Regions from separate parts of the Nesterenkonia sandarakina genome, predicted to be linked through region 2. Evidence: riboswitches for the same ligand, from Rfam matches in the RefSeq annotation. Region 2 holds a riboswitch; each other region holds the start of a gene.

Region 1 (2,253 bases), 230 kb from region 2:
GATCAGGAAGGGGAAGGATCGGATCATGTTCACCATCCCCGAGACCACAGCATGGGATCGGGGCCGCGGGGCAAGGCCCTCGGGAGCGTGGACGAAGAGCCAGATCCCCAGCGGGGTGCCCAGCAGGACCGCCACCGGGATGGCGACCGCGATCATCGCGAAGGTCTCCAGCATGGCCTGATTGATCTCGGGCAGTCGTTCGATGACGAGGTCCATCAGCGCACACCCCCGACGGAGCCAGCCAGCGTGGCCTGCGCTGACCGATCCGGATCAGCGTCCGACCCAGCGTCCGGATCGGAGGATGCCACGCGCGGCGCGGAGGCCGGCCCGCTTTCTGCGTTGGACCTGCGGTCGAGTGTGATCCCGTCGCTGAGCAGGTATTTCCCGATGGAGGTCTGGGGGTCGAAGCCTTCCCGGCGCAGCTGCGCGGCGGGGAACTCTTCGACCACGCGTCCGTCCTCCATGACTGCGACGTCATCCGCGAGGGCCTTGATGACCTCCATCTCATGGGTCACGATCACCACGGTGATGCCGAACTCGCGATTGACATCTGCGAGGTACTGCAGCACGGTCGCGGTGGTGAAGGGATCCAGAGCCGAGGTCGGTTCGTCGCAGAGCAGCACCTCGGGTCTGGTGGCCAGAGCGCGGGCGATGGCCACCCGTTGCTTCTGCCCCCCGGAGAGCTGGGCCGGATAGACCGAGGTCTTCTCGGTGAGGTCCACGATCTCCAGCGCCTCGGACACGCGGGCCTGACGCTCCCGGCGGCTGGTGACCCCGGCGAACTTCAGTGAGAGCTCCACGTTCTGGGCGACCGAGAGGTTGTTCACGAGATTGAATCCCTGAAAGATCATGCCGATCTGATGCCGAGCCCGGCGCAGCGCGGTGTCATCCAGGCTGGTCAGGTCGGTGCCTCCGACGCTGACCCTGCCCGAGGTGGGACGTTCCAAGAGGTTGATGTTCCGCAGCAGGGTCGACTTGCCGGCGCCGGAGAACCCGATGATGCCTTGGATGCTGCCGCGCGGCACCTCCAGGCTGACATCGTCGACCGCGGTCAGCGGCTGCCTGCCGCGGGCGGCGAAGGTCGTCGAGACATGGGAGAGGGAAATCATGAGGCGTACTCCATCGGTCCTGGCGTTAGCACCCGGCCGGAGCCTTGCGGCCCTCCGGGTTGCTGCGACGTCTTCGAGCCAGATCTCTCAGTCGCTCTGGATGGTTGAGTATCTTCACTGTAGACGTGAACATAGCCCGGAAGTCAAGTCGACCCCGGTGTTGCGTTTTATCTCACCTGATGAACTCCACGTTGATCCGATTCCCCGCCTGGGCGTAGGCTGATCTTCGTACCATCCCGAGCGGCCGAGAGATCTGGCTCGTCGACGCCGCAGCAACCCAGGGAAGGATGCCTCGTCAAGGGACATCTTTTCGCCGGGTGCTACCGCCAGGATCGATGGGAGTAACCTCTGATGATTTCGCCTGCCTCCACCCTGACCGGCACCGCCGCAGCCACATCTGCGAGCCCCGCTGATTCCCCGCGCCCCGGCGCTCCGGCCGCGGAGCAGCCTGCCGGCCGGCGGGACTACACCTCACTCGACGTCCGGCTCTCCGCGGTGGGTCGTTCCTTCGACTCGCGCACCGTGCTGCGAGATGTCAGCCTGCAGATCGCTCCCGGTGAGGTCCTGGCGATCCTGGGCTCCTCCGGGTGCGGGAAGTCCACGCTGCTGCGCGCCGTCGGCGGTCTCGACACCGGCAACACCGGGGAGATCCTGATCGACGGTTCTCCGGTGCGTCGTTATGACGAGCGCACCGCCGTCGGGTTCCAGGAGCCGCGACTGCTGCCCTGGCGCTCGATCCACAAGAACGTCAGCCTGGGCCTGCCGCGAAGCCTCTCCAAGGCTGAGGGCCGGGAACGGGTCGACGAGCTCCTGGAGCTGGTCGGGCTGCATGACCGCGCATCGCTGCGGCCCCGGGAGATCTCCGGTGGCATGGCGCAGCGCGCGTCCCTGGCCCGCGCCCTGGCTCGACGCCCCGGTGTGCTGCTGCTCGATGAGCCGTTCGGCGCCCTGGATGCGCTCACCCGGCTGAAGATGCAGGACCTGCTGCTGGACCTGCATGCCGAGACAGGCACCACGGTGCTGCTGGTGACCCACGACGTGGATGAGGCGCTTCAACTGGCCGACCGGGTGCTGCTGCTCGGTCAGGACCCGGCCGACACGGACCCCGCCGAAGGTGCCACGATCGCACGGCTGCTGCGCGTCC
Region 2 (2,253 bases):
CGGTCTCTGCCATTAACACCGCGGAGTGCGCGGCAAGCTTCATGTCCTTCGGGCAGGTTCCGATCTGGCATGGCTCCGCACCAGCACTATGGTCAGGATGGACCCGACGAAGGGTGCGAGCACGATCAGGACCGCGAACGCGATCTTTCGTGCGAGATCAAGGCTCCGGTTCCTCGTGAGCTCCACGATGGCCCAGATGATCAGGCCCGCGTGAACGATCGGTATGACCCACCAGGCGAGGGAGATCCAGGATCCAGACAGCATCGGATTCATGCCGGTGAACGCGGAGGCCATCGCAGAAATCATGAATCATCGGTTCCGTAGCTGTGGGGTGCTTTCCAGCAATTCACCCTACATCTCTGGGCTCTCACGGAGCCGGGGTGGACGGCGAGACGAGCCATTGTGGGACCTCGTCGTCGCATTCCTCGGGGACCGCGTGGATGGTCGGCCCGGCCATGCTTCCTCCCACCGTGATGTCATCACCATCGGAGTAATCCTGTTCCAGGAAGGTGAATCCGTCGCCGTCGTCGTCCGCTTCAACCTCGTGGGCGGGGAACACTGCGAGGGTGAGCGCCGCTTCAGCGTGCCGACTCTCGATATAGAAGCAGCCGCCGATCTCGGCGACCCGGCCCTCCAGCGCCGCGTCGGCTCCGCCCGACTCCTGAACCACCCGGTTCGGCACCCCGGCGGGGGCCTCCGGGTCCTGCACGTCAGTGGTGCACCCGCTGACGGCCGCCGGGAGCGCGCCGAGGAGGACCACCGCGCCGAACGTTCGCGGGAACCGGGTGAGTCGTCCCATGCCCCCACGTTTGCAGAAATCGTGGCGCTGTGGAAGATCGTAGAGCTTCAGCGCCACGAAAGATCAACAGCTCTACGATCTTCCGCCCAACCGGTCGCAGGATGACGAACTGCGACCTGTCGGCGTGGCCAGCACTTGCACGCGGGCATTCCGCGATGCAGACTTATCCATAGGTCAAGAGTGCCAGCGCAAAACCCCGGTTTGCTGGCCGGCAACCCTCCAGTTCGCGGTGGGGTGCCCCGGGTGACGACCTGGCTGCGGCAGTCCTCGACAAGGTTCATCGACTGGCCGTGGCAAGCGCGGGCCACACACCAGTGCGGGCCCTTCACCCCAGTCCTCAGGACAGGGCCGTACAGGATTCGACGCCGGAGACACGCTCACCGGTAGCGAGGTTCAGATTCGGTCCCGTTCCGGGGCCGCATTGAACGGAGAATCCTTTGAGCCACGAGAACACCTGGCAGTTCGAGACCCAGCAGATCCACGCCGGCACAGCCCCGGACCCGGTCACCGGTGCACGGGCGCTGCCGATCCAGCAGACCACCTCCTTCGTCTTCCCCGACACCGCCGCCGCGGCGCGACGCTTCGGGCTCGAAGAGATCGCCCCGATCTACTCTCGGATCGGCAACCCCACCGTCCAGGCGGTGGAGGACAAGATCGCCGCCCTGGAAGGTGGCGTCGGGGCGCTCGCCGTCGGCTCCGGGCAGGCCGCCACCTCACTGGCGCTGCTGAACATCGCCCACGCCGGCAGCCACATCGTCGCCTCGCCCACGCTCTACGGCGGCACGCAGAACCTGTTCAAGCACACCCTGCCCAAGTTCGGCATCGAGGTCTCCTTCGTGGAGGACCCCGATGACCTCGAGTCCTGGCGGGCCGCCACCCGGGAGAACACGGTGGCCTTCTTCGGCGAGGCGGTGGCGAACCCGCGCGGAGACGTGCTCGACATCGAAGGTGTCGCCTCGGTGGCCCACGAGTTCGGGGCACCGCTGATCATCGACTCAACCCTGACCACGCCGTACCTGATCCGCCCCTTCGACTTCGGCGCCGACGTCGTCGTGCACTCGGCCACCAAGTTCCTCGGCGGACACGGCACCGCCATCGCCGGGGTGATCGTGGACTCCGGACGCTTCGACTACTTCGCCCACCCGGATCGCTACCCCGGCTTCTCCACCCCGGATGAGAGCTACCACGGGCTGGTCTTCGGCCGGGACCTCGGGCCCGAGGGGATCTTCGGAGTCAACCTCTCCTTCATCCTCAAGGCACGGGTCCAGCTGTTGCGTGACTTCGGCCCGGCGCTGTCCCCACACAACGCCTTCGAGATCAACCTGGGCCTGGAGACGCTCTCGCTGCGGGTGGAGCGCCACGTGGAGAACGCCCAGAAGGTCGCCGAGTACCTCGAGGCCCGCCAGGACGTGCACCGGGTCTTCTACTCCGGACTGCCGTCCAGCCCTTGCTTC
Region 3 (2,253 bases), 240 kb from region 2:
GGTGGTATGCACCAGGCCCTTGGGCTTGCCGGTGGTCCCGGAGGTGTACATGATGAACAGCTCGGTCTCGGCGTCGAAGAACTCCGGGGTGTGCTCGGTGGAGGCGGTCTCCACCACCTCGTGCCACCAGAGGTCCCGTCCGGGGGTCCACTCCACGTCCGAGTCGGTGCGGTTGATCACCAGGACGTGTTCCAGGTTGCCGCCGTGTGCAGCGCCCGCCTCGGCGACGGCGGCATCAGCGTTGGCCTTCACCGGCACGGCCTTGCCGCGGCGGAACTGGCCATCTGTGGTGACCAGCAGCTTCGCCCCGGTGTCCTCCACCCGGAACTTCAGCGCCTCGGCGGAGAATCCGCCGAACACCAGCGAGTGCACCGCGCCGATCCGGGCGCAGGCCAGGGTGATCACGATGGTCTCCACCAGCACCGGCAGGTAGATCACCACCCGGTCGCCACGGGTGATGCCCATCGAGGTCAGGGCGTTCGCCGCCTGGTTGACCCGGCGGCCCAGCTCCGCGTAGCTGACGTCCTCGCGGTCCCCAGGCTCGCCCTCGAAGTGCAGCGCGATCCGCTCGCCGTGCCCGGCGGCGACGTGACGGTCCACGCAGTTCACCGCCGCGTTGAGAGTCCCGCCCTGGTACCAGGCGATCTCCGGACCGCGCCGGGTGACCGGGTTCGGTGGGGTCCAGGAGTGCGTCTGGTGCCAGGGTGCGGCCCAGTCCAACAGGTTCGCCGCCGCGGACCAGAAGGCCAGGCGCTCGTCCTCGTTCTGCGGGTCCGCCCAGGCGTGCACATCGGCGCTCAGCGGGTCAGCGGGCACCGGGGTATTCGGAAGTGGGGTCACCAAAGGTCCTTCTGCTCAGCTCAGGGAGGTCAGGGTCTTGAACTCGTGCTGGTGGAAGACCAGCCCTGCAGCACCCTCGGTGAAGCCCAGGTCCAGGATCTCGAGCACGATGATGTCGTGGTCCCCGGCGCGGACCTGGTCGTAGATCCGGGTGCGCAGCCACATCGGGACGCCGTCGAGCAGCAGCGCCGAGCCCTGGAGCTGGTAGTCCACTCCGGTGAAGCGGTTCGCCCGGTCCTTCGAGGCGATCTGTCGGCACAGTCCGTTCTGGTCGCGGCCCAGCACCGAGATGCCCAGTTCGCCTCCGCTGCGCTCAAGCTTCGGCCAGGTGGAGGAGTTGTGCTGCACCGCCAGGGTGACCAGCGGCGGGTCGAGCGAGACGCCCACCGTGAAGGTGGAGGCGATGATCGCCTCGGGTGCTCCGTCCACCTCGGCGCCCACGGCGACGATTCCCTGCGGGAACTGCGCCAGGGCATGACGCAGCGCGAAGGAATCAACGCGGGACGCGGCGGTGGGGTTTTCCAGGGTGCGTGCGGGAACAGACATGCAGATCAACTCCATCGGTCCTGGCGTTAGCACCCGGCGTGTCCGGGTTGCTGCGGCGTCTCTGAGCCAGATCTCTCAGCCGCTCGGGATGGTGACGGGTCAACGCTACGCGGGCTTCCGCCGACCAGCAAGAATTGCTCGCACTGTGAGACGCCGGATGACATCCGCATCGTGGGGCAGGACTCTGGGTGTCGGATGAACACACTGTCGCCCCCGGCTGTCAGGGCGCACAGCGTTCAACGATATGCACCGCCTCCCTGATGGTCGCCGCCGCGGCGGATCGCAGGTGTGCGGCGTCGTTGCGACTTGACGGGTGCGTCCCTGCGCCGTCTATATTTAGCGTCATCACCATCCAGAGCGACTGAGGGATCTGGCCCGTCGACGTCGCAGCAACCCGGACACGCCGGGTGCTAACGCCAGAACCGATGGAGGATCGAATGAACATTCAACTGCCTGTGCCCCACGATCTGCGCGAGACCATTGCCCGTGTCGGGCTGCGCGCCCTCGACCGCGAGCGCAGCCGTGAACTGGCCCGCAGCGAGGTCAGTGACCTCGTCGTGGCCGGCATCGGTCGACTGCGTCTGCCGCGCTCGGTCGGGGGATTCGGCCTGGACTGGGTGGCCAGCACGGAGATCCTGCTGGAGCTCGCCGCCCAGGACAGCAACATCCCACAGGTGCTGCGGGGGCACTTCGCAGTGCAGGAGGACCTGCTGTGGCGGGCCGATGCCGAGTCCGATGCCGCACCCGAAGCCCGGGACCTCGTCCGGCGCTGGCTCGCGCGGATCGCGGCGGGGGAGCTGGTCGGCAACGCCTGGACCGAGCCGGGCAAGGGCGGCTTCCACCAGTCCGGCACTGTGGTCAGCGAGT

What was found. Region 2 has a riboswitch for S-adenosylmethionine ahead of HNR11_RS07035 (O-acetylhomoserine aminocarboxypropyltransferase/cysteine synthase family protein). Riboswitches for the same ligand answer to the same signal wherever they lie in the genome.
Region 1: another riboswitch for S-adenosylmethionine. It lies ahead of HNR11_RS06005 (methionine ABC transporter ATP-binding protein); the one in region 2 lies ahead of HNR11_RS07035 (O-acetylhomoserine aminocarboxypropyltransferase/cysteine synthase family protein).
Region 3: another riboswitch for S-adenosylmethionine. It lies ahead of HNR11_RS05975 (flavin reductase family protein); the one in region 2 lies ahead of HNR11_RS07035 (O-acetylhomoserine aminocarboxypropyltransferase/cysteine synthase family protein).

What each region holds. Positions count from the first base shown of each region.
Region 1 is NZ_JACCFQ010000001.1:1,283,760-1,286,012, reverse strand. Features, by position in the region: gene HNR11_RS06010 (methionine ABC transporter permease) at 1-216, opposite strand, end outside; gene HNR11_RS06005 (methionine ABC transporter ATP-binding protein) at 216-1,109, opposite strand; SAM riboswitch class I at 1,117-1,216, opposite strand; SAM riboswitch class I at 1,338-1,451, shown strand; gene HNR11_RS06000 (ABC transporter ATP-binding protein) at 1,461-2,253, shown strand, end outside.
Region 2 is NZ_JACCFQ010000001.1:1,514,121-1,516,373, forward strand. Features, by position in the region: gene HNR11_RS07025 (hypothetical protein) at 40-306, opposite strand; gene HNR11_RS07030 (hypothetical protein) at 368-799, opposite strand; SAM riboswitch class IV at 972-1,105, shown strand; gene HNR11_RS07035 (O-acetylhomoserine aminocarboxypropyltransferase/cysteine synthase family protein) at 1,237-2,253, shown strand, end outside.
Region 3 is NZ_JACCFQ010000001.1:1,276,751-1,279,003, forward strand. Features, by position in the region: gene acs (acetate--CoA ligase) at 1-801, opposite strand, end outside; gene HNR11_RS05975 (flavin reductase family protein) at 856-1,386, opposite strand; SAM riboswitch class I at 1,395-1,481, opposite strand; SAM riboswitch class I at 1,732-1,818, shown strand; gene HNR11_RS05980 (acyl-CoA dehydrogenase family protein) at 1,824-2,253, shown strand, end outside.